DNA from 2 places in the Bacillus sp. THAF10 genome. Region 2 is predicted to be linked to the other one. Evidence: riboswitches for the same ligand, from Rfam matches in the RefSeq annotation. Region 2 holds a riboswitch; the other holds the start of a gene.
What was found. A riboswitch is a leader RNA that binds a small molecule or an ion and turns the genes downstream of it on or off. The one in region 2 is predicted to bind cyclic di-GMP.
Positions count from the first base shown of each region.

Region 1 (15,743 bases), 1.2 Mb from region 2:
CCTACCTAAAGAAAGCTCCTCAAACCATCCTTATCACGGACGAAGGAGCAGCAAAAGAGTTAATTAGGGAGTAATCCCTTCTATAATAGGCTTTGTTTAGTTAGAATGTTAGCCTTAACATTCTCAGCAGTTGATTGGAGCAAAAGGCGTAGACTCCAGCGGGAATGAAGCGATTGACTGGAGACCCCACAGGCTTTAGCCGAGGAGGCTCCAGCATCGCCCCGCAGGACGCGGAGCCATTTTGCGGAAATCAACTGCGACCTTAACACAGCCCCAAAAATATATTTCTTAGAATACTAAGGAGGAACTTAAAATGGCAGTAAAAATTGGTATTAACGGATTTGGACGTATTGGACGTAACGTATTCCGCGCAGCACTTAAAAATGCGGACGTAGAAGTAGTAGCAGTAAACGACTTAACAGATGCTAACATGTTAGCACACCTTTTAAAATATGACAGCGTACACGGCAAACTAGCTGCTGACGTGAAAGTAGACGGCGACAACCTAGTTGTTGACGGCAAAACAATCAAAGTAACAGCTGAGCGCGACCCAGCGAAATTATCTTGGGGTGAGCTTGGAGTAGAGGTAGTAGTAGAATCTACTGGTTTCTTCACAAAGCGTGCAGACGCTGCGAAGCACTTAGAAGCTGGCGCAAAGAAAGTAATCATCTCTGCACCTGCATCTGACGAAGATATTACAATCGTAATGGGTGTTAACGAAGACAAGTACGATGCAGCAAACCACAACGTAATCTCTAACGCATCTTGTACAACAAACTGCTTAGCACCATTCGCGAAAGTTCTGAACGACAAGTTCGGAATCAAGCGTGGAATGATGACAACTGTTCACTCTTACACAAACGACCAACAGATCTTAGACTTACCACACAAAGATTACCGTCGTGCGCGTGCAGCAGCGGAAAACATCATCCCAACAACTACTGGAGCGGCAAAAGCAGTTTCTCTAGTATTGCCTGAGCTAAAAGGTAAATTAAATGGTGGTGCAATGCGTGTACCAACTCCAAACGTTTCTCTTGTTGACCTTGTTGCAGAGCTTGACAAAGATGTAACGGCAGAAGAAGTAAACGCAGCATTCCAAGCAGCAGCTGAAGGCGAACTTAAAGGAATCCTAGGCTACTCTGAGGAGCCACTTGTTTCTGGTGACTATAATGGTAACCCAGAGTCTTCTACTATCGACGCATTATCTACGATGGTAATGGAAGGCAACATGGTGAAAGTTATCTCTTGGTATGATAACGAGAGCGGCTATTCTCACCGTGTAGTAGACCTTGCGAAGTACATCGCTTCTAAAGGACTATAATTTTTACTATATTATTTGGATTTCACAACCAAAGCATTCTATAATAAGAGGGGGATTGGGGAACACACCCTCTCCCTCTTTTCATGTTTTAAAATAACTACATTTCCTCATAAAAGGAGGCCGTTTTCAGATGAATAAGAAAAGCATTCGTGACATCGACGTGAAAGGTCAACGCGTTTTTTGCCGAGTAGATTTTAACGTACCGATGAAGGATGGACAAGTAACAGACGAAACGCGTATCCGTGCTGCCTTGCCAACGATCAAGCACTTGGTAGATAACGGTGCAAAAGTACTTCTTGCTAGTCACTTAGGACGTCCAAAGGGGCAGGTTGTAGAAGAACTACGCCTAACTGCGGTAGCCTCCCGTCTGCAGGAGCTTCTTGGAAAAGAAGTAAAAAAAGCAGATGAAGCTTACGGTGAATCCGTAAAAGCGATCGTAGATGACATGAGCGAAGGAGATGTTCTTTTATTAGAGAACGTTCGCTTCTATCCTGGTGAGGAGAAAAATGACCCTGAGCTAGCAAAAGCATTCGCTGAGCTTGCTGATGTGTATGTGAACGACGCATTTGGCGCTGCTCACCGTGCTCACGCTTCTACAGAAGGAATTGCCCAGCACTTGCCGGCAGTAGCAGGCCTCTTAATGGAAAAAGAACTTGAGGTTCTTGGAAAAGCACTTTCCAACCCAGAACGCCCATTTACCGCAATTATCGGTGGGGCAAAGGTTAAAGATAAAATCGGTGTAATTGAAAATCTCTTAAATAAAGTGGACAACCTAATCATCGGCGGTGGACTTGCTTACACGTTCATCAAAGCACAAGGCCACGATGTTGGAAAATCCCTATTAGAAGAAGATAAAATTGATTTAGCAAAAAGCTTCATCGAACAAGCAAAAGCAAAAGGCGTAAACATGTACATGCCTGTTGACGTCATCGTTGCAGATGATTTCTCCAACGACGCCAACACACAAATTGTCGCTGTTGACAGCATTCCAAGTGACTGGGAAGGTCTTGATTGTGGACCAAAATCCCGTGAAATTTATGCAGATGTGATCAAAAACTCCAAACTTGTTATTTGGAATGGACCAATGGGAGTATTTGAACTAGATGCATTTGCAGGCGGAACAAAAGCTGTTGCAGAAGCCTTAGCAGAAGCTACCGATACATACTCTGTCATCGGTGGAGGAGACTCTGCAGCTGCGGTTGAAAAATTCAAGCTTGCAGACAAAATGAGCCATATCTCAACTGGTGGCGGCGCATCTCTTGAATTCATGGAAGGAAAAGAACTTCCAGGAGTTGTCGCTCTAAACGATAAGTAAACCCAACCCGAAAGGATGGATACCATGCGTAAACCTATTATTGCAGGTAACTGGAAAATGCACAAAACACTCCCTGAGGCTACAAGCTTCATAGAAGAGGTAAAAGGATTAATTCCTTCTGCAGAACAAATTGATTCTGTTGTATGTGCACCCTCCCTTTTCCTAGAGCGTCTTGTTTCAAATACAGAAGGCCGTGACCTTAAAATCGGTGCCCAAAACATGCACTTTGAAGACAATGGTGCCTTTACTGGCGAAGTGAGCCCGGTTGCCTTAAAAGACATCGGTGTTTCCTACGTCATCATTGGTCACTCTGAGCGCCGTGAAATGTTTGCAGAAACAGATGAAACGGTAAATAAAAAAGTTCTTTCTGCATTTAAACATGGTATAACACCAATTGTTTGCTGCGGAGAAACGTTAGAAGAGCGTGAGGCTGGCAAAACGAATGACATCGTTGGCGATCAAATGAAAAAAGCGTTAACAGGACTTACTGCAGAGCAAGTTAAAACAACTGTTATTGCATACGAGCCAATTTGGGCAATTGGAACAGGAAAATCCTCTACAGCCGAAGATGCAAATGAAGTATGTGCGCACATTCGTAGCGTAGTAGCTTCCGAATTTGACCAAGCTTCAGCAGACGCTGTTCGTATTCAATATGGCGGCTCTGTAAAACCAGCAAACATCGCAGAATACATGGCACAATCAGACATCGATGGCGCCCTTGTTGGTGGTGCAAGCTTAGAGCACCAATCCTTCCTACAGCTTTTGGAGGCAGGTAAGAATGAGTAAAAAACCAGTAGCATTAATCATCTTAGATGGCTTTGCAATTCGCGGCGAAACAACAGGTAACGCTGTCGCACAAGCCAACAAACCGAACTTTGATAAGTTTTGGAGCACTTTTCCACACGCTCAATTAACGGCAAGTGGGGAATCCGTCGGTCTTCCAGAAGGTCAGATGGGGAATTCTGAGGTTGGACACTTAAACATCGGTGCTGGCCGTATCGTATACCAAAGCTTAACACGTGTGAATGTGGCCATTCGTGAAGGTGATTTTTTTGAAAATGAAACCTTCCTAAATGCCATCACACATGCAAAAGAAAAAGGCAAAAACCTTCATATTTTTGGTTTGCTTTCAGATGGCGGTGTTCATAGTCATATCCAGCATCTTTTTGCTCTGTTGAACCTTGCAAAAAGAGAAGGTCTTGACCGTGTATATATCCACGGATTCCTAGATGGCCGTGATGTGGCACCAAAATCTGCACCTGAGTTTATTGAGCAGTTGAATGATAAAATTCAAGAGCTAGGAATTGGAGAGATTGCGACCATTTCCGGTCGTTACTACTCTATGGACCGTGACAAGCGCTGGGATCGGGTAGAAAAGTCCTACCGTGCAATGGTATACGGTGATGGCCCAACCTACAGCAACGCAATGGAGTGTGTGAATGACTCCTATAACAATGGAATCTTTGATGAGTTTGTGATTCCTTCTGTCATGACGAAGGAAGACGGTAGTCCAGTTGCTACGATTCAAGAGGACGATGCGGTTATTTTTTATAACTTCCGTCCTGACCGTGCAATTCAAATTTCCAACACATTTACTAACAAGGATTTCCGTGCGTTTGATCGTGGACCAAAGCATCCGAGCAATCTGCAATTCGTCTGCTTGACACATTTCAGTGAAACCGTAGACGGCTATGTGGCATTTAAACCAGTGGGAATGGATAACACACTTGGTGAAGTACTTTCCCAACAAGGCTTAAAACAACTACGTATTGCAGAAACAGAAAAATATCCACACGTGACATTCTTTATGAGTGGCGGACGTGAGGAGCCATTTGAAGGAGAAGAACGACTCTTAATAGATTCTCCAAAAGTTGCAACTTATGATCTAAAGCCAGAAATGAGTGCCTACGAAGTAACAGACGCACTCTTAGCTGAAATTGCTGCTGATAAGCACGATGCTATCATCTTAAACTTTGCTAACCCTGATATGGTCGGGCACTCCGGAATGCTTGAGCCAACAATTAAGGCGGTAGAAGTGACAGATGAATGCCTCGGGAAAGTGGTCAACGCGATTCTTGAAAAAGACGGCGTTGCAATCATCACAGCAGATCACGGTAACGCCGATGAAGTGGTCACCACAGAAGGCAACCCAATGACTGCTCACACCACTAATCCAGTACCAGTTATTGTCACAAAGAACGGTGTGGACTTGCGCACCGATGGAATCCTTGGTGACTTGGCTCCAACTGTGCTAGACTTACTAGGGGTAGCAAAACCCGTAGAAATGACAGGAAATTCTTTAATAAAGAAATAGGCTTTGTTGAAGGTGACTAGTTAGGTATAAATGTTTTCAGCTGTTGATTGTAGCAAAGGCGGAGACTCTTCTCGGGAATGAAGCGATAGACTGGAGACCCCACAGGCGTAGCCGAGGAGGCTCACTACTCGCCCCGCGGACGCGGAGCCATTTGCGGAAATCAATAGCGTGTTTCAACGTAATACAAAAATAACATTCAACTCAAAGGAGAGTTTAAACATGCCAATTATCTCTGATGTTTATGCACGCGAAGTCCTTGACTCCCGTGGTAACCCAACAATCGAAGTAGAAGTATACACAGAATCCGGCGCATTTGGCCGCGCACTAGTACCAAGTGGAGCTTCCACAGGGGAATACGAAGCAGTAGAACTTCGTGACGGCGACAAATCCCGTTACCTTGGTAAAGGTGTTCAACAAGCAGTCGAAAACGTAAACGAAATCATCGCTCCTGAGCTAGTAGGTCTTTACGACGTACTGGAGCAAGTAGCAGTGGACGAAGCACTTATCGAGCTTGACGGTACAGAAAACAAAGGGAAGCTAGGTGCAAACGCAATCCTTGGTATCTCCATGGCAGTAGCGCGTGCAGCAGCAGACTACCTTGATATTCCGTTATACCAATACCTTGGAGGCTTCAACTCCAAAACTCTTCCAGTACCAATGATGAACATCATCAACGGTGGAGAGCACGCAGACAACAACGTTGATATCCAAGAATTCATGGTTATGCCAGTTGGTGCGGAAAACTTCAAAGAAGCACTTCGCATGGGTGCAGAAATTTTCCACGCACTGAAAAAAGTACTTGGTGACAAAGGCTTAAACACTGCTGTAGGTGATGAAGGTGGATTCGCGCCAAACCTAGGATCTAACGAAGAAGCACTTCAAACCATCATTGAAGCAATCGAAAAAGCAGGCTACAAACCAGGTGAAGAAGTTATGCTTGCAATGGACGCAGCAGCTTCTGAGTTCTACAACAAAGAAGACGGCAAATACCACCTTAAAGGTGAAGGCGTTGTTTACACTTCTGCTGAAATGGTGGACTTCTACGAGAAGATGGCCGACAAGTACCCAATCATCTCTATCGAAGACGGTCTTGACGAGAACGACTGGGAAGGCTTCAAGCTTCTAACAGAGCGTATCGGCAAAAAAGTTCAGCTAGTTGGGGACGATCTATTCGTAACAAACACAAAGAAATTGGCTGAAGGTATCGAGCGCAAAATCGGTAACTCCATCCTAATCAAAGTGAACCAAATTGGTACACTAACAGAAACATTCGAAGCAATCGAAATGGCTAAACGCGCTGGCTACACTGCAGTAATCTCTCACCGCTCTGGTGAAACAGAAGACAGCACAATCGCTGACATCGCAGTAGCTACAAACGCAGGCCAAATCAAAACAGGTGCACCATCCCGTACGGACCGCGTAGCGAAGTACAACCAACTTCTTCGCATTGAAGACCAGCTTGGTACAACAGCACGCTACGACGGCTTAAAATCTTTCTACAACTTGAAAAAGTAATGACTTTTTAGAGGACCCGACTTCGGTTGGGTCTTTTTTTTGATATTTTAGGGGGTTGAGAGGAGTGTGGGACGAGGAATTCAGGGTTGCGATTTGATAATTAATCCACTTTTTGAATAATTAATCCAACTTATACATAATTAAGCCACTTTTCGAATAATTAATCCAACTTATACATAATTAAGCCACTTTTTAAATAATTGATCCATTTCAAACAATATAAATGCCATTCGACAAAGTAAAACAAATTTCGTGCAACATCATCGTTCCGCCACAAGCTGATTCGCACCCCTGACATCTCTTCCAACACACCAGGATTTTCTACCAACTTCTCCTTGTTCCCTCTGACAGTTTGTGGTACATTTAATGTATTGACATATGTGCGTTTCGCAGGAGGTGTAGTATACATGACGCTTTTCTTAACAATTTTACTTATTATCGTTGCAATTGCACTTATCACAGTAGTACTACTTCAATCAGGTAAAAGTGCAGGACTCTCCGGAGCCATCTCTGGTGGGGCAGAATCTCTTTTTGGAAAACAAAAAGCACGCGGACTGGATCTAATCCTACACCGTACAACAGTTGTACTTGGAGTGTTATTCTTCATTCTGACAGTTACAATTGCATACTTTGCGTAATAATAAACAAGGGAAGCCACGGTGCTTCTCTTTTTTTATACCAAAAGGCAGTATTCGCAAAGTTTGTTCCTCTGCGAATAATAATAACTTTGCGTTGCTTTCGTGCTCTTTTCGTAGAAGGAGAACGAAATAGGAGGCAATATTGTTTGTATTATTGGAAAAAGTCCCAATGCCGTCTTTTCACTTGTTAATAGCAACGTCCATTTTAAAAAGAGCACAACAAAAAAGCTTTGGTCATTTTACGACCAAAACTTCTTTGTTACTAGGACTAGATTCTTGGAGGAAGGCTCTCACTTCATCAATGGAAATTCCATAAGCTTTTGCTATTTGCATCAGTTCTACCCATTCCGTATCCAATTCCTTGTTCAAGCCTCATCTTCCTCCCTTTTATTAAATTGAAACTGTTGTCGTTTGGATCCCTGCCACTTCTGAAATTCCATGTACTCCTTGAAATGGATGAAATCCTCCTTACTCATTCCTTCTGCAATTGCCCGCTGTACCAGGTCTCTCCACTCATCGTCCATCACCTGAACTTTTGGCTTATCGAGAAGATTTGTGCCATTAAGCAAATAATCCAGATCCGTACCAAGCGTAGTTGCTATCTTATTCAAAAACTGGAGAGAGGGGTTTGTCTGGATGTTTCTCTCCAAATAACTCAAATAAGACTTCGATACACCTGCCAGCTCAGAGAGTTCGCTCAAAGAATACCCCTTACTCTTCCTCAACCGTTTTAACCGCTCACCAAGCATACTTTTCCCCTTACCATCTTATGACGTATGTTCATTATATAGCACAATCTATTCTTTATAAAAAACGAAATAGTGAGAAAATTGAAGATAATGAGAGAGAACTCAAACAAAATGTTCTTAATTAAGAAAAAATGAACAAATTTTAAGTTTTTCACTAAGAAAAAAGTGGTTTATACTTCGTATTGTGAAGTTCTTAAAAAAGAACATAAAACATAAGGGTTCACACGTTGATTGGAGGGAATTCTTATCAGATATCCGAGAATTAAGAAATATAGAAAAGATTTGTCTTTAACTATATTAATGAAAAGTGCAATAATTATTTATTTGTCATTATTACTAACGACATTTTCCACCAACAATACAGTAAGTATGCTGAATGATCATACAAACTCATCGGCTCATTTTCAAGCTCAATGGGTTGAAGAGATTAAATGGGATAAAAGTTCTTTAGAATTTAAAGGGCAAGGTGGGAATTGTTCACAGATTTATGCGGTGATTAAAAATGGTAAAAACTCAAATGATATGAAGCAACCTCTAATCTATAAAGTATTTTACATAGCAGAAGGGAGTCCGAAATCTGGAACTGAAGTTTTTGCAGGTCAGGTGGAGGAATTAAGAAGTGGTAAAGAAATTAAATTAATCTTTAATGAACCTATAGTAGGTAGCTACATGTTTAAGGCTTATCAAAGTAAGGGTCATCCTGGAAAAGGGGAGCTCTGGAGTAAAGTGATTAAGGTGAAGAATTGTACTGAAAATACTAAGGAAGACGATGAAGAAGAAAATACAAAGGACAAGGAAACAAATGAAATGACACCTAAAGATTCACAAAACAATGAAGAACAAGAAGTTAATGAGGAAGATAAGGAAGCTACTGAAGCAAAAGATCAAGAAGAATCAGATAGTCAACAAAATGATGAGAAGGAACCTGAATCTACAGATTCAACAGATTCAACAGATGATGAATCTAGTGAAGAAATAAGTGACGAGGAAGAAGAACCAACAGATGCCTCTAATGAAAACCAAGATAATTCAAGTGTGGAAACTGAGGATGAAGAATAACTAAAAAAGTTATAGGTAGGTGAGAAATTTGAACGTAAATTCAATTAAAAAAGGAATAAACTTTTTAATTTCTACAGTCTTAATAATTCTGATTCTCCTAATAGTATTTTTCATCGTATCATCAAAACTCTCTGGTGGAGGGCCTAAAGTTTTTGGAAAAGAGCTGTTAACAGTTCTATCCGGATCTATGGAACCTGATATTAAAACTGGATCCATAATTGCAATTACACCAGCGGAGAATCCCGATAGTTATAAAGTTGGGGATGTCATTACTTTTAGGTCAAATGATAATCCAAACATTCTTATTACTCATCGAATAATGGATGTTCAAACAATAGATTCAAACATCCATTATGTAACGAAAGGTGATAATAACGATGCTAATGATATAACTCCGGTTCCTTCAATGAATGTAGTAGGGAAATATGCAGATTTCACCATTCCATTTTTAGGATATATTCTTGATTTCGTAAAATCGAAAATTGGCACAGTGTTAATGGTTATTGTTCCTGGAGTACTATTCATTGTTTATGCAGTAGTTTCTGTCTGGAAGGCGATTGCTAATATGGAGGATCCAAAAACAGAAACCTCTGATAACCCTAAGGTTTGAATATTCTCATAAACTATGAGAATTCAAATATATTTTTGCAACACCTCTACATAAGAGGATATAAAAGGAGGAAGAGAAATGAGTATTAAGAAAAAGATTGGCGGAGCAGTACTAGCAACAGCTCTTGGCGCGGCACTTATTAGTGGGGGATCTTATGCACTATTCACAGATACTGCTGAGAACACAGGAAACACGTTTACTACTGGTGGGGTAACGATTGAGGATATCGGATCTACTTTAAAATCTACTCATTTCTTTGATGATTTAGCACCAGGAGATGCAGAGAGTTGGACTGTTACTATTGAAAATAAGAATAATTTAGATGCATGGGTAAAAGTAGTAGATGGTGCTGAAGCATATGATATGACTGGAGATTTATTTAAAGGGGAACATGGACTTGAAATTTCAGAAAACACTCAAGTTGTTAAGATACCTGCAGGACAGTCAAGAACATTTGATTTTTCTTATAATTTTCCTAAAGAAGCAGGAAATGTATACCAAGGTGCAAAAGGGGAGTTGACTATTAATTTCCAAGCGGTACAAGTAAGAAATAATGATGGAGATAGTGGTCCTACTAGTTGGGAGTAATCCTAAGTAAATATCTTGCAATAAATAAAATCATATTATCGGAGGTTTAAATAGATGCTTACAAAGAAAAAAATGGCTACTATAGCCGCTACTGGTATGTTGTCTGTCGGTTTGTTAGTTGGTGGAGCGTCGTATGCTTTATTTACAGATACAGAAGAAAACAGTGGGAATAGTTTTGAGGCAGGAACATTAACTCTTTCTGAACACCGTCATGATATTCCAATTGAAGGACCAATGTTCTATAAGGATAATGGTCCTAAAGGGGAAATGGGTACTGGGCTTTGGGCGCCACTTGATTCACATACTAGAGCAATGTTTATTAAAAACACTGGTACATTAGATGGGAAGCTGGTTAGTGTATCAGCGAAAGCAAAGGATGGATTAAATTCCAATGATGTAACAAATTTTGCAGATCAAGCGTTAGTGACAATTGCTGTTTATGAAAATCCTAATGGTGTTGTTTTCGATGACTCTAAATTTGAAGCAGCTAATAGACAATTTGACTCTCTATTTAAAACTTTAATGAGCAATAAATGGACGAAATGGCTTGCTAGAATGGGGCAAGCTGAAGCAGCTGAAAATATTAGAAAAGAAATACTTAATTGGAAATTTGATGTAGACGGTTCTGGTAATAGCATTAGAGTGACAGATGTGTATGTAGGATCATTAAAGGGGTTATTGGATGGTGAGCCTGTTTTTCCTCACCTAGTTTTAAAATCAGGTGAAACAGCACACTTAGGCTATACAGTAACATTAACAAATCATGAGAATAATAATTTTATTAAGAATAAAACCCTTGAATTTGAATTTAAATCTCACTTCGAACAAGCTCGTAACAATTAATATTCATAAGAATAGACCGCCCAACGCGGTCTATTCTTAAATTACACCTCAATTCTAAAATTGGGAGGTGCTTTTAATGAAATTTATAAAGTTATATTTAATGACAATTTTGTGTCTTGGAGCCCTTTCCGCAGTGTATTTACCTGTTTATCAAACAGAAGCTACTCCAACTTCAGAAATAATTCGTATATCTACCTCACCATCTAATAGCTTTATTACTTTTTCTAATATGGCACCTGGAGATAGAACCACAAAACCTCTGAGAATTATGAACAATGGGAATGTCGATTTCAATTACATCGCCAGTGCAATTTTAGAGAAAGGTGATCAAGAGCTGTTTGATAGCCTATTAATGACGATAACAGACCAGACTTCTACTTTGTATAAGGGCAAAATCCATGATTTGCAACAATTATCTTTGGGGAGTTTGCTGAGTCATAAAGATAAAGAGTTATTTTTTTCAGTGGAATTGCCTAGAGAAGCTGGAAATGAAGTGAAACACAAATCTGCAACAGTTGAATTTAGTTTTACTGCTATAGGGTTGACTGAGGTCAATGAAAACGGTAATGGAGTACAGTTACCTAACACAGCAAGTAACCTTTATAACAATATTCTTCTTGGAACTATTTTAGTTATTTTCGGATTGATAACTATATTTATATTTAGGAGAAGAAAAGTGGTAGACAATTAGACCTTGATGAATGTAGAGTCGAGGTCTTTACTTGTTTAGTGAATGATACAGAAAAACGAAAGCAGTTAACATGAATAAATTCAATTATTTGAAGTGAAACATTTTGTGGTTTTAACAAATACAGAAGAAAGAAACGTTAGAAAAAGCTATCCGAAAAATCATAAAAAGATAGCAAAAAATCAACACAAATCAAAGGAGGCCCCCCATGTTTACCAAAGTTTGTCCAACATGTTGTCAAAAATCTTTTAGCAGCTGCTCGACGTTTGAGTGGAACTGTCCGGTATGTTCAACAGATTTAACAGGGCAATATGCTGGTTTAGTGGAAGTGATTGATGTGAAAAAGAGGTTCCCGGTATCGAGACAGTTAAAAATTGTTATTAAGTCGTCTATCATTAATCAACAAATATAAAAATAATCGCTGATTGAGATCAGCGATTATTTGTTTTCTTGATTCATTTTCCATCTATTAAATTCTAAGAACTCTTTAAATTGATCCTTCGTAACGCCGGAGTCCATGGCTTCTTTTACAAGGGAGGCCCATTCTCGGTCGAGGTTTTCTTTAGCTTGTGCATCATTTTCGTCATGTAAAAGGGTGTTGACAGATACACCAAGCACAGAAGAGATTTTTTCTAGAAATTGAACGGAAGGATTAGATTGTAAGTTCCGTTCGATGGAACTAAGGTATGATTTAGCTACACCAGCGCGTTCGGCTAGTTCGGACATGGACAGCTTTCTTTGTTCTCTATATTTTTTTATTCGTTCACCAATCATGGTATTCACCTTCCTATCATGCTCATATTATAGCATATAACGAAGGGTTTGTTAGATATTTAGAACAAAAACATGTGAAAATTCGCAAAAATTAGAGCTTATCTGCAGAATGATTGCGATAAGTATGTAAGAATTCTCTAATTTCATCAGAAGTAATACCCATTTCTAATGCATTCGCAATTAGATCTACCCATTCTTTATCTAAATTTTCTGTCATTTCAATCGTCATGTTTTCCGCCATCCTTTTCCCTCCTAAAATACTTCGGTATTTCAGGCAGCCCAGCCATCTTAATTGGTAAAAGGTTTTACTATCACTTTTACGCAACCTTAGATCTGTAGACTTTGCGTCCTCACTTTTCAGTAAGTTTGCCTTTGGCTGTTTTTATGCTTTGTTCTTCCTATAACTTTGGTATTGCAACTATTGTCCTTTTTATTCCCTGGATTTATTATAAATTAACTATTTATGGAATGTTGCTGATTAATGTCGAAATGGTAAAATTATTTAAAAATAATTCTTTTAAGAATAATCCTGTATGATAAATAGGTTTTACGATTTTTTTATCGGAATTTGAATAGCATTATGGGGCAAAAAAGAAGTTGGTTTATTTTTTGAATAAAAACTATTTTTGTCGATTCCTTCCTACTAATCGTTCATTATAAAAACCTACCCCCTTAAAAGTAAACACTGCTACGAAGGAGGTTTACAAGTATTTCGAAAAGCTATTCTCTTGCTACTGTGATAAAATAATCCTTTGAAGTTTTCCTATCTGATATAAAATATAAAGTTGCATATATTATAGACATTGAACGAAAGGGAGTTCGATTAGGATGAAAGTGAAATTGCCAAAACCATTTACCTTTGAGGGTGGAGACCGTGCGGTATTGATGTTACATGGATTTACCGGAAATTCTGCGGATGTGCGGATGATGGGACGTTACCTTGAGAAAAGAGGTTATACTTGTCATGCTCCACAATATAAGGGACATGGGGTACCGCCAGAGGAATTAGTACATACTGGTCCTGAGGATTGGTGGAAGGATGTAATGGAGGCATATCAATACTTAAAGGACATGGGACATGAAAGCATCGCGGTTGTGGGATTATCGCTTGGTGGAGTTTTCTCCTTAAAGTTAGGTTATACGATGCCGGTGAAGGGTATTGTGCCTATGTGTGCTCCGATGTACATTAAGAGCGAGGAGATAATGTACAAAGGGGTGCTTGAGTATGCTCGTGAATTTAAACGTCGCGAAGGAAAAAGTGCCGAGCAGATTGAACAAGAGATGAAGGAATTCGAGAAAACGCCGATGAATACTTTGAAGGCCCTGCAGGAGTTAATCGCAGAGGTGCGGAATAATGTAGACATGATCTATTCGCCGACCTTTGTTGTCCAAGCCCGTCACGACAATATGATAAATACAGATAGCGCGAACATCATCTACAATGAAGTGGAATCACCAACCAAGGAAATCAAGTGGTATGAAGAGTCAGGACATGTTATTACCCTTGATAAAGAACGCGAACAACTCCACGAGGATGTTTTTCAGTTTTTAGAGTCATTAGATTGGTAATACTAGTAGAAAGAAACCCATCAAAAGGGGAGGGATATCCTAATGGATGAACAAATTCAGCAGCATGTTGACAGGCTGCTCGCTTATATGAAGGAAGAAGCTTACAAGCCACTCACTACACAAGAGCTAGAAAAAGCTTTTGGAATCAAGGACTCAGAGGAATTTAAGGATTTTGTCAAAGCACTCGTCCATATGGAAGACAATGGACTTGTCGTGCGCACACGTAGCAACCGCTATGGTGTACCGGAGCGAATGAATCTGATTAAAGGTAAGGTAATCGGACACTCCAAGGGCTTTGCGTTTGTGATGCCAGAAGAGGCCGATATGGATGATATCTTTATTCCACCAAATGAACTTCACAATGCCATGCATGGAGACATTGTGCTCGTCCGTGTTAGTAGAAAGGCAACGGGAGATTCTCGTCAAGAAGGAACCGTCATTCGTATTATTGAGCGGGCCGTCAAACAAATTGTGGGTACATATACCGAAAGTAAGAACTTTGGATTTGTAATTGCCGATGACAAAAAAATTGCCAATGACATTTTTATTCCAAAAAGTGCAACAAACGGAGCGGTAGAAGGTCATAAGGTGGTTGTTAAGCTTGTTACGTATCCAGAAGGACGGTTGAGTGCTGAGGGAGAAGTTATTCAAATTCTTGGTCATAAAAATGATCCAGGTGTCGATATTCTTTCCGTTATCCATAAGCATGGCTTGCCTCAGGAGTTTCCAAAAGAGGTGCTAGACCAAGCGAATAGTGTGCCTGATGAAATAGATGAGAGTGACCTTGGTGACCGCCGTGATCTTCGTGATCAGGTGATTGTGACAATTGATGGCGCAGACGCGAAGGACCTTGATGATGCTGTTACGGTTACGAAGCTCGACAACGGCAATTACAAGCTAGGTGTTCACATTGCCGATGTAACTCATTACGTGACAGAAGGATCGCCTATTGATAAGGAAGCGATGGAGCGGGGGACAAGTTGTTATCTTGTAGACCGAGTAATTCCGATGATTCCACATCGCCTTTCTAATGGAATCTGTTCGTTGAATCCGAAAGTAAATCGTTTAACGATGTCATGCGAAATGGAGCTTAACTCATCTGGTGAAGTGGTGAAGCATGAAATTTTCCACAGTGTGATTAAAACAACAGAGCGAATGACGTATTCTGATGTGAATAAGATCTTGGTGGATAAGGACGAAGAGGTTATCTCTCGTTATGAGTCGTTAGTTCCGATGTTCCAATTGATGGAGGAGCTTGCTGCTGTTCTTCGTAAAAAAAGAATGCAGCGTGGTGCAATTGATTTTGATTTTAAGGAATCCAAAGTGATTGTGGATGAAGAGGGGACACCAAAGGATGTTGTGCTACGTGAGCGTTCTGTGGCAGAGCGTCTGATTGAAGAATTTATGCTTGTTGCAAACGAAACTGTAGCGGAGCATTTCCACTGGATGAATGTGCCGTTCATTTATCGTATTCATGAGGATCCAAAGGAAGAAAAGCTACAGCGCTTCTTCGAATTTATCACAAACTTCGGTTATGTGGTAAAGGGGAAAGGAAATGAGATTCATCCTCGTGCCTTACAGGAAGTAATTGAAGCGGTTCAAGGAAAACCAGAAGAAATGGTGGTATCCACCGTCATGCTTCGTTCTATGAAGCAAGCGAAATATGATGAAGAAAGCATTGGACACTTTGGTTTGTCCACTGAATTTTATACACATTTCACCTCGCCAATCCGTCGTTATCCGGATTTAATTGTCCACAG
Region 1 covers NZ_CP045403.1:3,403,892-3,419,634, reverse strand. Annotated here, with positions in the region: gene FIU87_RS17690 (sugar-binding transcriptional regulator) at 1-74, shown strand, start outside; gene gap (type I glyceraldehyde-3-phosphate dehydrogenase) at 314-1,321, shown strand; gene pgk (phosphoglycerate kinase) at 1,452-2,636, shown strand; gene tpiA (triose-phosphate isomerase) at 2,661-3,422, shown strand; gene gpmI (2,3-bisphosphoglycerate-independent phosphoglycerate mutase) at 3,415-4,950, shown strand; gene eno (phosphopyruvate hydratase) at 5,170-6,465, shown strand; gene FIU87_RS21285 (hypothetical protein) at 6,626-6,874, opposite strand; gene secG (preprotein translocase subunit SecG) at 6,873-7,103, shown strand; gene FIU87_RS17655 (anti-repressor SinI family protein) at 7,338-7,472, opposite strand; gene FIU87_RS17650 (helix-turn-helix domain-containing protein) at 7,469-7,852, opposite strand; gene tapA (amyloid fiber anchoring/assembly protein TapA) at 8,084-8,911, shown strand; gene sipW (signal peptidase I SipW) at 8,931-9,521, shown strand; gene FIU87_RS17635 (TasA family protein) at 9,600-10,109, shown strand; gene FIU87_RS17630 (TasA family protein) at 10,164-10,952, shown strand; gene FIU87_RS17625 (LPXTG cell wall anchor domain-containing protein) at 11,029-11,643, shown strand; gene FIU87_RS17620 (helix-turn-helix domain-containing protein) at 12,079-12,414, opposite strand; gene FIU87_RS17615 (anti-repressor SinI family protein) at 12,506-12,655, opposite strand; cyclic di-GMP riboswitch class I at 12,685-12,795, opposite strand; gene FIU87_RS17610 (alpha/beta hydrolase) at 13,243-13,983, shown strand; gene rnr (ribonuclease R) at 14,026-15,743, shown strand, end outside.
Region 1: it holds a riboswitch for cyclic di-GMP, as region 2 does, so the genes downstream of both, FIU87_RS17615 (anti-repressor SinI family protein) here and FIU87_RS02710 (DUF5667 domain-containing protein) in region 2, are expected to answer to the same signal.

Region 2 (15,743 bases):
GCCAGCTGGTGTTGGTGTTTTGTTTATCAAAGACGGGATTGCCACATTAGCTGCTTCAGCCACGGTTCCAACTTTACGAAACAAGGGTGTTCAAACGGCTTTGATTCAAAAGAGGATTCAACAGGCAATGGAGGCAGGCTGTCACCTAGTGGTTGGCCAAGCAGCCTTTGCAAGCGTGAGTCAGAAAAACATGGAACGTGCCGGGTTAAGGGTTGCTTATACGAATGGGGTGTGGGAGAAGTTGTAATTATCTAGGGGATGGAGAGTGTAGAATGGTCGCGTTTTTTCTGGTATACATAACACCAATTATAGCGATAATTTTCTTTATAAATGCAGTGGCTTTGGCTAAAAAAATACAAAAGGGCGAAGAAAACACAGCAAATCATACAGGTTGGGGAGCCATTATGTTTGCTTACCTTATTTTTGCGATAATAATGGCAAGCTCCTTCTCATGAACGATAAGCAAATCTTATCAACAATTATAAAATAAAGGTAATTTTCATTAACAAGCTCCTAGGTTAGTATGGAAATATATTCAATCTATCTACTTAGGAGGGAGAGCATGTCTTTTTCTATTCAAAAAATTGACCATGTTCAGCTGGCGATGCCAAGAGGAGAGGAAGAGATTGCGCGTAAGTTTTATGAGCAAATTTTAGGCTTTCAAGAAGTCGAGAAGCCAGAATTGCTGAAAAAAAGAGGGGGTGTATGGTTTGCGCTGGGAACAGTGAAGCTTCATCTTGGAGTGGAAGAGCCGTTTACCCCTGCCCAAAAAGCTCATCCTGCTTTTACAGTGGAAAACATCGAATCGATGAAACAGCACCTAAACAATCAAGGAGTAGAGTACCTCACAGATGATAACCTCCCTGGTGCAAATCGAATACATGTTCACGATGTATTTGGCAACAGGCTTGAATTTTTGGAGTGGGAAAGCTGACAGCACATTAAAAGAGCTCAACAAGGTTGCGTAAAAAACGAAAGTCGGAACACACAAGTAGGTACCGGCTTTCGGTAATATCATCCCTCCCGCCAGAATTTGAAAAGTTTTCGCCAGAATAATGTTATTTTCGCTGAATGAGGGAAGTTTTTCGCTGAATAATTTTTATTTTCGCCAGAATAATGAGATTTCCGCCAGAAAATTAAAAAATTAGCCAGAACCCCAATTTCTCGCGATTTCAGGCTAAAAGCATCTTGAAATCTCCGTGTACCTTTTCCTAAACCTTATTATTCGGTTACCACAAGCTTCCGTTCCCTAAGCTTTTCCACACCTCCCACGCTTTCACACCCCCTCCAAGCTCTCACTCTACTTCCCAAACTTTCATATCTCCCAAGCTTCTTCCATCCCTATCTTTGCAGCATCACCCGAAAGAAATTTTCCACGAACTGATCATAGTTTAGCTTGATAGCAATCCTCGTTTTTCCTGATTGGCTTGTTGGTCTTACATCAATATAGGAATGCCCTTTAGCTTCAATCGTTCCGTCTATCACTTTTGCATCATAAAAAATGTAGTCCGCTATGGTTGGATCATCAACAAGCATGACGGTTAGTAAATCATGTATTGGGGCACCTTCAATGCCAGGGGCGAACTTTTGGTAGGCTTGATAATAATAGTCAAAAATAGGAGTTAACAAAAATTCGAACGGAGAATCTGCCTCCTTTACAAGGTATTCCACCATATCTGGGGTAAGGATGGCGTTGTTAGTAACATTAAGTGGTGTGATGGTGAGATTGTGGGCATTGTTTAGGATGTGGTTACTTGAAGCAGGGTCTCCATGAAAATTGGCTTCGGCTAAAGCGGTCACATTGCCAGGAACAAAGAAAGCTCCTCCCATAACATAAAAAGAATGTACTTTCATAAATTCTTGATGATAAAGAATCATCGCTGTTGCTAAGCTTGTGGACCTTCCAAAGTCTACAATAATCAGATTATGAGCATGCTTGTTCACAAGTTGTCGGATGGTATCGAAGGGACAAATGGAATATTTCATGTCCTCTGGGGGGCTTATTGGTCCAATTCCATTTGCACCGTGTATTTCAGGATAAAAAGTTAATTCATCCTGCTGAACAGGCCTTGATGCACCTGGAATAATGGGGATGTGCGTTTGTTTCGCAAGTTGAAGTAAAAAGTAGGCATTGGCCGTTGCCTGACTTTTACTCACGTTTCCATAGCTAGTTACAATCCCTACTATTTCGAGATTAGGATTCATTAATGCATAAATAATGGCTAAAGAATCATCAATACCTGGGTCTGCAAATACCAATAATTTTTTTCTCATCCCAATCCCCCCTAAAAAATGGACCACTTAGTAAAAATGTATTAGGAATAGATTGGAAAAATGTTAATTTGGAGAAAAATGGGATTAAGGATGGATAACTAAGAGGAAGGTTTTCCTACTACATCTGCACTAGCGATGCAAGCTCCTCCAAAAGTACCATTTTCGACATTTTTTTCAGAATTATCTATTTTTACCCAGAAATAAGACTGTATAATGGTCTTAGAACCAGCCGATAAAGGCAAACCTATAGAAATGTAGGGACGCAAAGCTATAGGGGCTAAAAAGCCAGCCAGCTGCCGAAAATTGCAGAAATTTTTCTGCAGGTTTCTCCCCTGTCGTATTGGTTCAATTCATTCAGGGAGGATTAAGATGAAAAAGAGAGTCATTATTCCATTATTATTTTCAGGTTTCTTAGCTTTTGGAACAACAGTCTCAGCAGCAACAGAAAAAGTGGATGGAGGCGTAACACCTGATCAATTCTTCTACACATTTGATAAGCTTGTCGAAGATCTCCATCTATTGATAACAGTAAACAATGAGAAAGAAACAGCTATTTTACTGAGCATAGCGAAAGAAAGACTTGCAGAAGCAAAGGAAATGAACGAAGCAGAAAAAGAAGAATTTTTTCTAGAAATCATTGAAGACTACATAGAAAAGCTAGAAGAAGCAGAGGAAGTCGTGTCAGAGCTTATTTTAGAGGATGAAATAGATGAAGAAAGATTAGAGGAGCTTCAGGAAGAAATAGAGGAAGCAACGGAAGTGGATGATGAAATAGAGGAAAAGCTAGAGGACGAAACAAAAGAAGAGCTAGAGGAAAAAAGAGAAATAATTAAGCAAATACCTGCAGTTGTGAATGGACTCTCCAAAGAGAAAGTAAAGGAGCTTCGTGAATTAGGCTTAGGATATGGCCAAATTTCACATGTGATTTTACTTGCAGCTACCTCAGGAAAAACAGTGGATGAAATAGCTGCACTTTTTAACGGAGAAGAGAACAAAGGATTTGGAGAAATAGCAAAAGAATTAGGTTTCCATCCGTCAGAATTAGCGTCTGGAAAGAAGAAAAAGGACGAAGATAAGCATGAGGATGAAGAAGATAACGATGAATCAGAGGAAGAAAACGTAAAGGACGAAGAAACGAACGAAGAGGAAGATGACGAACAACAAGCTACAGATGAAGATGAGGACCAAGCTGAAGAAGAGGAAAAAGAACAAGCTTCTTCAAAAACCGGACAAACTAAGCGCAAAGAAGTGAAAGAAAAGGACGAAGAAAAAGAAGAACGTGCTCGTGAGGATAAGAAAGAAAAAGAAGAACGTGCTCGTGAGGATAAGAAAGAAAAAGAAGAACATGCTCGTGAGGATAAGAAAGAGAAGGAAGAACGTGCTCGTGAGGAAAAGAAAGAAAAGGAAGAGCGTGCTCGTGAGGAAGAGGAAGAAAAGAAAGAACGAGAACGTGAGGATGAGGAAGAAGAGGAAGAACGAGAACGCGAGGATGAGGAAGAAGAGGAAGAGCGTGAACGTGAGGATGAGGAAGACGAGGAAGACGAGGAAGATGACGATGACGACGATGACGATGAGGATGAAGAGGAAAAACGCGATCGTGAAAAAGGTAAGAAGAAAAAGCGAGATAGCGACGATTAATAAGAAAGGCATTGATAGAGTAAATCTATCAATGCCTTTTCATTTAGGAATAATCGAGAATTTTTGGCCACATGCTTTCTATCCTTTCGAAACTTCCACAATTCCTTCTTCCTTCAAATTCACCGCGCCATGCTTGTTCACTTTTACTTTTTCATCATCTTTTAGGTTGGTGAACACAATTGGTGTAATTAAGGAAGGAGCATTTTCACGGATAAAGTCCATGTCAAACTTCAGAAGCTCCTGGCCGCGTGTTACTGTGTCACCTTGTGCAACTAGTGCTTCAAAGCCTTCCCCTTTTAAATTCACGGTATCTATTCCAACATGGATTAAAATCTCATGTCCCTCATCAGACTCAATCCCAATTGCATGCTTGGTTGGGAACAAGTTGACGATCTTTCCGTCTACAGGAGAAACCACAAGCCCTTCAGAAGGTTCTATCGCAAATCCGTCACCCATCATTTTTCCGGAGAAAACCTGGTCTGGCACGTCATCAAGTGGTTTAATCTCTCCTTTGATGGGGGCGACAAAACCGCCTTCTGTGGACTTTGTCTGCAACGCATCTGGATTAATTTCTTCAATTTGTTGCTCGACTTCTTCTTTTGGTTCACTTTTTGCAGGACGAGGGGTCTTTCCGTCGATAATATCTTTGATTTGTGATTTTAATGTATCTGATTTTGGTCCGAAAATTGCTTGAATATTATTGCCTACCTCTAGCACACCTGAGGCACCAAGCTTTTTCAACCGTCCTTTATCCACCATCGAAATCTCATTTACGGAAACTCGAAGCCTTGTGATACAGGCATCCAGATGAGAGATGTTTGCTTTTCCACCCATCGCTTCTAGCACATCATGCGGCAGCTCGCCAGCAGTGGAGGGGGTGGTGCCATCCTCGTCCTCCTCCACATCCTCTCGACCTGGTGTGGCAAGGTTAAATTTTGTGATGGCAAAACGGAAACCGAAATAATAGATAACCGAAAATACGAGCCCAACAGGAATTACCAGCCACCAGTCCGTGCGGTTAGGCACCACTCCAAAGAGCAGGTAATCAATGACACCTCCTGAGAAGGTCATCCCAATTTTCACATTTAAAATATGCATCACCATAAAAGATAGTCCTGCAAATACCGTGTGAATCGCAAACAATACTGGTGCAACAAACAAGAAGGAGAATTCAATTGGTTCTGTAATTCCTGTTAAAAAAGAAGTCAATGCTGCGGATGCCATAATACCACCAACGACCTTTTTCTTTTCCGGTCGAGCAGTGTGATAAATAGCAAGTGCTGCAGCTGGCAATCCGAACATCATGAATGGGAATTTTCCTGTCATGAATGTACCGGCAGTGATTTCGGCCTTATCCCGGAGCTGGGCAAAGAAAATCGCCTGATCTCCGCGAACAAGATTTCCTGCCTCTGTTGTGTAGGAGCCGAACTCAAACCAAAATGGAGAGTAAAAAATATGATGGAGACCAAACGGAATTAATGCCCGTTCTATGACCCCAAAAATAAACGCAGATAGCGTCAGGTTTGTATTAATCATGCTTTCTGATAGTGTGTTTAGTCCACCTTGAATCGGTGGCCACACAAAGGACATCAAAATCCCTAGAACCACCGCACTGGCAGCGGTTACAATTGGTACGAAACGCTTTCCTGCAAAAAATCCAAGATAAGAGGGAAGCTCAATATTGTAATACTTATTGTACATGAACGCGCCTAAAATACCGACAATCACTCCGCCGAACACACCGCTTTGCAGAGTCGGTATACCAAGTACGCTAGCGTATGCCGGATCCTTCAGCATCCCATCATCCACTCCGAGAACAACACCCATTGTGGCATTCATAATGAGGTAACCAATAATGGCAGCAAGTGCGGCAACTCCTTCCCCGCCAGCTAGTCCCACTGCAACCCCTACGGCAAAGAGAACAGGAAGGTTATCAAACACAATCCCCCCGGCAGCATTCATGATATTGGCTACCATCTGTACCCAATCCGCACCAAGAAACGGCATCAGTTCTAATAAATTTTCCTCGCCAAGCGCATTACCAAAGGCAAGCAATATCCCAGCTGCTGGTAACAACGCCACCGGAAGCATTAACGCCTTCCCGACCTTCTGAAGAACCCCAAAGACCTTCTTCAAAACAAAACCTCCCATTATGTAATATCTAAAATTGCTTTTAATTTCCCCTAAAAGAGAGGAAATAAACACGAGAGGAAGGGGACGGTTCTTTCTGGTTCACTCGAGGTCCAAATGAACTGGAGAAACGTCCCACTGATTTTAATTAGGAGGATTGTAATCAAATTTTATATTTCTTAACACGTAAAGTGCAGCCATCCCATCACTAGGACAACCGTTTAGATAATTAATAGGAAACAGCGAGAAGAACACGTAGTAAAAAGAAAAGTAAGTGAATTGATAAATGAATATATTTGGCTCAAGTATCTCCATGATAATAAGCTGATTCAACACTAGGATGGAGGTGATGTTAAACAAAGCTCCTCCTAAATACACAAGAATCTTTTCTATTTTCCTTGCACCACTACATACCTTGACATACTCGCACCAGCCATCGTAAAAGTACAAATTACGAATTCGAATTGGCCCAAATTTAAAGATGGTTTTTCCGGTCCCCACATGCATGATCACCTTCCCGCCAAATAACTTTGCAAAAAAATAATGCCCAAACTCATGCAAGACCGTTACCATCGGGAGAACAAGAAAAAAAGAAAGAAAGAACTTCCATAAATCGTTAAAACCAAACATCAGCGCCCAACCTCCCACCAGGTATAAAAGATTTATTGGGGGTGTTTTACCCTAATAATATGGGATAAAACATAGAACGAGAGGACGGTACTTTTGGTCCTTTACGAAGGCGAGAGACGTAAAAAACCTTCTTTATTCCTTGTTTTTTTTCCAAATAATTCTTCTTCATGAAATTTTATGAGTGAATGTTACCAGCTTTTAATAAGGTGTTAATGAGTTTGTAACAGATAATTTAAACCACGTTTATTTTTTCGTTTTAATCTAAAAACGTACTTTACTTTGAGGAGGAAGCAGCATGAGAGATGACAAGCGATTGGAAAACGAAAAATATGATTCGTCAAAGCGAACTTTTTTAAAATATTTCTTAGCAGGGTCAGCGGTAGTTGCACTGGAGACAACTGGAATTGGAAGATTAACTTCCTTTGTTTCGAAGGCACAAGCGGCAGAGGGTGTTTCTCCTTATAAGAGTGTGTATCCAGTTGGGGAAGGTTTCCCACAATCTGTTGCATCAGGAGACCCAACATCTAGTGGGATGATGCTATGGACGAGAATTGATCCTGCTAAAGAAGAAGGATTTTCTACAAAAGAAATTACGAGTGATGTTATTTATTATCTAGAGAATCCATCGGAAGCAAATGATGAATCTCTAACAGAGTCCATCGAACAAGGGAAATTTATCATGTTTGAGGTAAGTACAACGAAGGACTTTTCAAATGTCGAGCTAAAAGGATTCTCTCCGATTTGGAAGGATCATGACAATGTCGTTCGCATTGATTTAGATGGACAGTTAGCAGCGAATAAAACCTATTACTATCGTTTTGTCACGAAAAAAGGTTATGTGAGTAAAACTGGTACGTGTAAAACACTTCCAGAAGAAAACAGCCAAGTTTCCTCCGCTAAAATAGGCTATATTTCCTGTCAGGATTATACAAATGGGTATTTTTCTGCACTAGGTCATATGGCAGAAGAGGACATGACTTTCTTCATTCATCTCGGAGACTATATTTATGAATCTGTTGGAGATGCAGCCTACCAAGGAAATTTAAAGGATAGGCAAATCAAGCTTCCAAGTGGACAAGCCAAAGCATTTACCAAAGAGGATTACCGAAAGCTCTATCAAACGTATCGCGGGGATAAAGACTTACAAAAGCTTCATGAACGTCATGGCATGGTAGCAACCTGGGATGACCATGAGTTTGCCAATGACACGTATTATCCAGCAATTGCACCAGATGATAACCTTGAGTCAGATCCGACAAGAAGACTAATCGCCAATCAAGTTTGGTTTGAATACATGCCTGCACGTGTTCCTTATGATGGGACTAAGTCCTTTGAAGAATCCATCAAAATTTATCGTGCGGTCACCATTGGTAATCTGGCAAACATTCTTTTGACAGATGAGCGCTTATATCGTAGTTCACACCCTTGTGGACAAGAAACGCTAGATCGCTACATTTCAGGCGGATGCGCAGGAATCAATAGCTCTTCCCGCACCATGCTCGGAAAAACTCAGCGTGATTGGTTCTTAAATGAATTGAAAAATGCTTCTGGAACCTGGAAAATCTGGGGCAATGAAGTACAAGTTACCCAATTAAAATTGTTAAATCGCTATGCAAACCTTGATGCATGGGATGGGTATGCCTATGAAAGAGATGTCATCTCACAAACAATCATGAACGAAAAAATAAAGAATTTTATTGCATTAACAGGCGACTTTCACACGTTTGAGGCTTCCTATATGCAATATAAATATGAAAAGGATAGTGAGAAATACGGTGTTGAATTAATGGTTGGATCTGTTACATCAAGTAACCTGCGTGAAACGCTACGAAATGCTTTAAATCAAGCTCCTGATACGTCAGGTCCGATTCCAATTGAAGCGGCTGACGAGCTAATTAATTTAGTGAAAGGGCGCTTAGGTGAAGGAGCTGCATTAACTGCAGAGGTCTTATTTAAAGAAATTCAACAAATCGTCAAAGCAGACAACCCTTGGATTCAGTTGTTTGATAGTACAACACATGGATATGCTTTGCTGGAGCTAACAAATGCTAAAGCAACATGGACCGCCTATTCAGTGGACAATATTGAAAAACCACAATCTAAGAAATCGCTATTATGGCAATGCGAGGTGCCTAATGGCGAAGTAAAAATAAATGTGACACAAGGACAAGGACTAGTCCCTCAATAACGCTCTTTTCTAAAAAGATAGGAGCTAAATTTGCTATTAATAAGGAGGACGATTTCATGCTACAGAATATTGGTATTCCTGGTCTTATCATTATTTTAGTTATCACGCTTCTTATTTTCGGACCAACAAAGCTACCGGAGATTGGCCGTTCATTTGGCGTCACCTTACGTGAGTTCAAAAAAGGAACGAAGGATCTAATGAAGGACGACGAACCAACAACAGAAGGTAATAAAAAGGTAGAAGAAAAAGTGTAATCAAAGACGGGGCTATCTTTTATAGGTAGCCCGCTATTTTTTCAAAGCTAGCGTTAGGAAGGAGGATGACGGTTGGAACAGACATTTTTTCTTGCGCATATAGCGGAGTTAAGAAAACGTTTAGTAAAGATTCTACTATTATATGTCCTAATTTTTTTGATTAGCTTCTTCCAGGTAGGGAAAGTGTATGAGTGGTTGATGAAGAACGCAAATCTTAAACTAACCGTACTTGGTCCTTCAGAAATATTGTGGGTATATTTTATGCTGGCGAGTATCTGTGCGCTTGCAGCCACCATTCCGTTTGCAGCGTACCAAGTTTGGGCGTTTACCAATCCTGCCCTAAAGCCTGAGGAACGAAAATCGACTGCGGTTTTTATCCCGGTATTATTTTTCCTTTTTCTTGCAGGTGTTAGTTTCGGCTATTGGGTAGTGTTTCCAAAGGTGTTTAACTTCGTCGTAACACTGTCTGAGGGAATGTTTGAAACCATGTTTACTGCGGAAAAATATTTTCGCTTTCTATTTCAGCTAACCATACCTCTAGGACTAATATTTGAGCTACCAGCCCTGGTGTGGTTTTTAACAAAAATAGGTCTCTTAACGCCGATGATGATGACCAAATACCGCAAATTTGTCTACCTTGCAATGGTCATCGTTTCTGCAATCCTCACACCACCAGACCTCATATCCCAAACCTTTGTCCTCATCCCATTAATCCTATTGTACGAATCTAGCATTATGCTTTGTGGATGGGTGTACAAAAAGAGACAGGAGGACGGTTCGAAAGCTTCTTTTGCTTAACGATAGAAGCGCCAGAACCGTCCTTCTGGTTTTTATCATACTAATTGCCTATTTCATCGCCTTCGCTGTAAAATAAAGGTAGATGAAAAAGAGGTGATGTTAGACGATGAAACCATTCTCATCCTACTCTAAACATAGCATGTTTGAAAAGAATAAAAACAAGAAATCACATTTGGCTTCTCTAAGGAAAAAAGCCTTAGCAGCACAGACAACTCAGACGGAAGCAACGGAAACAACTTCTCCAAAAACAGCAAAACCTTCTTTGAAGCCCTGGAAAGAAAAAGTGAAAAAGTTAACGCAGAAAGCGCATCTTCAGGAGGAAAAATGGCAGAAGGAAAAAAAGGAACATTTAAACACCAAGAAAACGCTGAAAACAGCTCGAGATAAACTACATCACACGCAAAATAAATTGGAAAACCAACACAAAACTATCCAACACCTTGAAAAAAAGTTGGCAAAAGCGCTGGAAAGACTAGAGGATTTACAAAAGCAAAACGAACAGCTTCAAGAAAAAAACCTCCAACTCGAAACCTCCCTTCTTAAATACAAAAACAGCGCCACCACCTATAAGGGCATGATCAAGCCGCTACAAAAGAAAATGAAAGAATTAACATTCAAAAATGAGATGTATCAAAAAGAACAAGAGAAATGGAACAGGATGCAGGAAAGGCGGTACCAGCAAGAGAACAAGATAAAAGCGACCAACAGAGAGCAGGCAAAGCAGCTAGAAAAATGGCATAACCTATCTCCAGAGCTTCTCCTTCAACACCTTTATGAAAGCATGTCATTAAAAAATCACCAGCAATACTTTGACACGATTAGTTTGCATCGGAAATTTCGGTGGATGCAGAGTACCATAAAACGTCATAATGCTAGGTACATAAAAGATAAACAACCCATTTTTGGTGCTTTAACAAAAAAAGAAGATGGCTGGTGGTTGAAAGGACCTTCGGGGGAGTATTGGAAGATAACCAGTCATCCACCCATTCATCTAAAAGAGGGTACTCCAGTTTTAGCCTCACAAATTGGCAATCGAGTAGAAGTTATCACCATATACCAAGATGAAATCGAGCAAAAACGGGATTCCATCAAGATTGAGAAGGAACGGGAGAGTACTCGTGGAAGGAACAATAATCATTCCTCCCCAGAATTTGTGCAAAAGTTCCCACCGCACGCTTACAATTGGAGTGTTTTGTTAGTAACAAGTGATAACGGGAGCAGGTATCAGCAATTTTTGTCAGAGCAAGGCTTTCAAGTGGATTGGATTGATCCGTATGAGAAGAGCGCGATTCATGTGCACCAACAGATGGCCGCTCATGACCTTGTGCTGCTCGACCTTGGCCACATCCCACATGTCGTCACCAACCTTGTGCCACAAGACGAAACCTGGGTCCAACGCTTTCAAACCTTCCGGAAAAAGACTCTCCTTGCACGAATTCTCTACCTTGCAGCTAACTGCTCACACCCACGAGAGATGGGGTGAGATGGTTCTGCTTGTTTATTCGGAGGAATGAACGGTCAGAACCGTGCTTTGTTTCTTAAAGGAGAAGTGGCACTTGATAGAGAAGTAAGTAGGATAGAAATTTAATCAAGAGGGGATGCGTTTTTTTGCAGGTGGAGAAGAGAAACGAGGTTACAAAAAGCGAAATAGTTAGCCTAATGGCTAAAGCATTAAAGGATAATTATGTGTTTCCAGATGTTGCAGATGATATGGCAAAACATATTGAAATGAAGCTAAATCAAAAGGAATACGAAAGCCTGGATAATCAAAAAGACTTTTGTGAGAAGCTTACAGGAGACCTTCGAGAGGTTAGTCGGGATAAACATATAATAGTACGCTACAACGAGCAAGCGAAATCGGTGGATCAAACGCGAAGTAAAGTGGAGCAGCAAGAAGAGTACCAACTGAAAGCCCAACTAGACAATTACGGTTTTAGGAAGGTGGAGCGTTTGCCAGGAAACATCGGCTACATCGACCTTCGTGGGTTTCATCAACCAGAATATGCGGCAGAAACAGCTGCGAATGCCATGAATTTTGTGGCTCACACAGATGCGCTTATTGTTGATTTGCGTAAAAACGGCGGTGGCTATCCAGAGATGGTTGTTTTCTTAACAAGCTATCTTTTTGAATCAGAGACCTTTCATCTGAACAGCTTTTATTTAAGGACGAATGAATCTACAAGGCAATTTTGGACGCTACCTTATGTTCCAGGGAAAAAGTATGGGGAGAAGAAGCCGGTCTATGTTCTTACAAGTGATCGCACTTTTTCAGCGGCAGAGGAATTCACCTACAATCTAAAAAACTTAAACAGAGCAACGATTATAGGGGATGTGACCGCAGGGGGAGCAAATCCTGGTGAGACCCACCAGCTTACCAAACACATCAGTATCTTTATTCCAAATGGACGTGCCATCAATCCTATCACCCAAACCAACTGGGAAGGAACCGGTATAGAACCTGATATGAAAACCAACAACCCTTATGACGCCGCCTACAAATTGGCGCTTGAGCATGTTATGAAGGTGCGAGGAGAAGAATCTCCTGGCTCAGCATTTGTGGTCAAGGAAGCGGAAAAAGCATGGACGAACTTGAAATAAATCAAATCAGGGGGACGGTTCTCCTGGTTCCTTCGCCGGTTGGCGATGGACCGCGAGAACCGTCCCCCTGTCTGCCTTAACCGATCAGTTGAATAAAAAGGACTTTTAGATAGTTGCCATCTTTAAAGGTGTTGATGGTGGCGAAGTCGCTTGGGAGGGTGAACTCTTCCACGATTTTGTATTTGGTGTTGCTTGTTTTGAACGCTTGGTCGATAAATCCTTTAAACTTGTCCATTCCAAACGTTGCAGCGTTGGTGGAGGCAACAATGACGCCATTCTTTTCAGTTATGGCAATGGCGTCTGTGACCAAATCTGTGTAGTCCTTTTCCGCGCGGAATGTAACCTTTTTGGAGCGAGCAAAGCTTGGTGGATCCATGATGACGACATCGTATTTTACATTTTTCTTTTTAGCATATTTAAAGTAATGGAACACTTCTTCCACCAGGATGGATTGTGTTTTTTCATCGATGTCATTTACGTTGAACTGCTCGATCGTTTTTGGCAGGCTTCTTTTTGCCAGGTCGACGCTGGTTGTTTTAACGGCTCCACCTAGCGCTGCATAAACCGAAAAAGCCCCGGTGTAGGAGAAGGTGTTAAGCACTGTTTTCCCTTTAGCGTACTTATCTCGGATCGTTTTTCGCACCTCGCGTTGGTCTAAAAATACCCCCACCATCGCGCCATCATTCAAGTGTACAGCAAAATTAACCCCGTTTTCTTTTATGATCAGAGGGGATGATGCCCGCTTGCCGCGAATAAAATCGTCATCCTCTACATACTGACCAGCTGTATCGAATCGCTTTTTTTCATAGATTCCTTTGTAGCTGATGATGCCTTCTAGTGCAGTTAGAATGTCCTCTTGAAACGAGTAAATCCCTTTACTGTACCAATTAATGACTAAAAAACCATCGAAATATTCTATGGTAAACCCACCGATTCCATCTCCTTCGCCATTAAAAAGACGAAATGCGTTGGTATCTTTTGATTTCATTAGAGATGCCCGCTTCGATACTGCTTTTTCGAGCGCTTTTTTAAAAAAAGTAACATCTAATTCCTCGTTTGGATCGTTACTAACAATCCAACCGTAGCCTTTGTTTTGATTTCCATAATACCCTTTGCCGAGAAATTGATGACGCTCATCCACCAAGTTTACGAGTGTGCCTTCTTCCTTCAACACATCCCCATTGATTAAGGACTGCTTGCTAATCAGCGGATAGCCACTCTTATATTTTTTTACAAAATTACTCTTTACCTTTACTGTAAGACACTGTCGCATATGTAACTTTCATCCGTTCTATTCAATATTTAAGTGTGGTTGTAATTATACGCATTGTTCGTAGAAAGTGCAAAGAGACAAGGGGACGGTTCTCCTGGTCCAATCGGAAACCGAATGAACCGCGAGAGCCGTCCCCCTTTATTGAAAATCAATTCCGTTCTAATACGTTAACAAGCATCCGGTGGACAACCTCGTGATCACGAGAATCGTGCAATTGGTAGTCTTCGCCTGGTAGGGTGTACCATTCTTCAGCGCCGACATAAGTAATGGATAGGGAGAGCATTCCCTCCTCATCACAAGTGGTCCGCAGTTCTAACTCTCCGCTAATTACACCAACCTCCGCTGTCATCACGCCATGGGTCGCAGTGAAGATAGACGATTTCTTTTCCATTTGCATGCCTCCTTCCATTTGACATCTCTATGAAACTAGTAAGAACAGCCGTTAAGCATTGTTTGTAAAGAGGTTTTTTCCGATGACTGAAGGTGTAATCCCCAGCGGTACTTCGTGTTAATCCACCATTTCGCATATGCGCAGCGAGCACCGGTTCGTGGAGGTTGCCAAGTAGAAGGATCTTGATCTCCTTTGGAACGATTCACACTAGCAGTAACCGCAATCAACTGTGGTCCGTTCAAATCATTGGCGAAGCTGCGGCGCTTATCAGTGGTCCAGCTACTTGCCCCAGAACGCCAAGCCTCAGCCAAAGGAACAACGTGGTCAATATCAATCTCAGATGGTGAGTACACAATGACGCCATCATAGTAACTGTACCACTTTCCAGAAGTTACAGGACAGTTCCCGCTGTAATAGTCGGCATCCCGTTGAAGCACAATTTGGCGGGTGTCGCAGCCACTTCCTTGGCTGCTCCAATGTGGAAAATGATCCCGCGAATAGCCTGACATAGAGCCTTCCGATTTCACAGTAAGTGAGTTTAATTGAGACTGAGCTTCTGATTTGGACGGTGTTCCCGGAGGAAGGGCCGAGGCCGTTTGTAGATCAAATTGAAAAACAGAAAGCGACAGGACAAATGCTACAACTACTAAAAATGATTTCTTCAGCATAGAAATGCCTCCTACTATTAAATTTTTATATTAAAATCTCCTCACAAAAAATGAGATTCCAATAACAAACAAAACCTTTCGAGGAACACCATGAATCAATAAATGAAAAATATGTATCTACTAGAATATTAGTACAATTATCAAGCACCGTCGGTTAATTTTTTGTAAATATCAAAAAACAGAACTAACCTCCCCCATCCATTGCACCAAAAAAGGGTACCGTCAGACGGATTACAACCCTATTAGCCCTAAGAATGCCTTTCCATATCAGATAAAAAATAAGTAATGGAAGATAAAAAAACCTTGCCTCTTCTAAAAAGATAGAATGAGGGCAAGGTTTCTTTTATCATTTATTAGCTTTTCGCTGTTAATAGTATAAAACATTTACTTTGTTACACTTGATGCATCTTTCATAATATTGATGTCCTTTAAAATGATGATCACAATTTTGTTGAATCTCTTTTAAGCGTTTTTCCAATAAAGCAAGGTGAGTTTTTAATTGATTGATCTCTTCTTCAAGTATTTGGACCTTCAACATAAACCTCCTAACAGCAAGAGTTATTGATATAATTCACCACCAGATTTCTTAAACTCCTCCGCTTTTTCCTTCATTCCTTTTTCTATTGCTTCATTTGTATCAAGCTTGTTTTCTTTTGCGTAATTACGAATATCTTGAGAGATTCTCATGCTACAAAATTTCGGTCCACACATGGAACAGAAATGTGCGGTTTTTGCACCTTCTGCAGGTAACGTTTCATCATGATATTCTAACGCGCGTTCAGGATCCAATGATAAATTAAACTGATCTCTCCAACGGAATTCGAAACGAGCTTTTGATAAGGCATCATCTCTTTTATATGCGCCTGGATGCCCTTTCGCTAAATCAGCAGCATGGGCAGCA
Region 2 covers NZ_CP045403.1:490,029-505,771, forward strand. Annotated here, with positions in the region: gene FIU87_RS02695 (GNAT family N-acetyltransferase) at 1-247, shown strand, start outside; gene FIU87_RS02700 (VOC family protein) at 563-934, shown strand; gene FIU87_RS02705 (nucleoside hydrolase) at 1,342-2,274, opposite strand; cyclic di-GMP riboswitch class I at 2,502-2,575, shown strand; gene FIU87_RS02710 (DUF5667 domain-containing protein) at 2,644-3,912, shown strand; gene ptsG (glucose-specific PTS transporter subunit IIBC) at 3,991-6,063, opposite strand; gene FIU87_RS02720 (zinc metalloprotease) at 6,187-6,672, opposite strand; gene FIU87_RS02725 (alkaline phosphatase D family protein) at 6,968-8,860, shown strand; gene tatA (twin-arginine translocase TatA/TatE family subunit) at 8,917-9,114, shown strand; gene tatC (twin-arginine translocase subunit TatC) at 9,187-9,912, shown strand; gene FIU87_RS02740 (hypothetical protein) at 10,019-11,395, shown strand; gene FIU87_RS02745 (S41 family peptidase) at 11,527-12,510, shown strand; gene FIU87_RS02750 (class I SAM-dependent rRNA methyltransferase) at 12,587-13,783, opposite strand; gene FIU87_RS02755 (hypothetical protein) at 13,932-14,174, opposite strand; gene FIU87_RS02760 (HNH endonuclease family protein) at 14,210-14,842, opposite strand; gene FIU87_RS02765 (serine protease) at 15,210-15,380, opposite strand; gene thiC (phosphomethylpyrimidine synthase ThiC) at 15,401-15,743, opposite strand, start outside.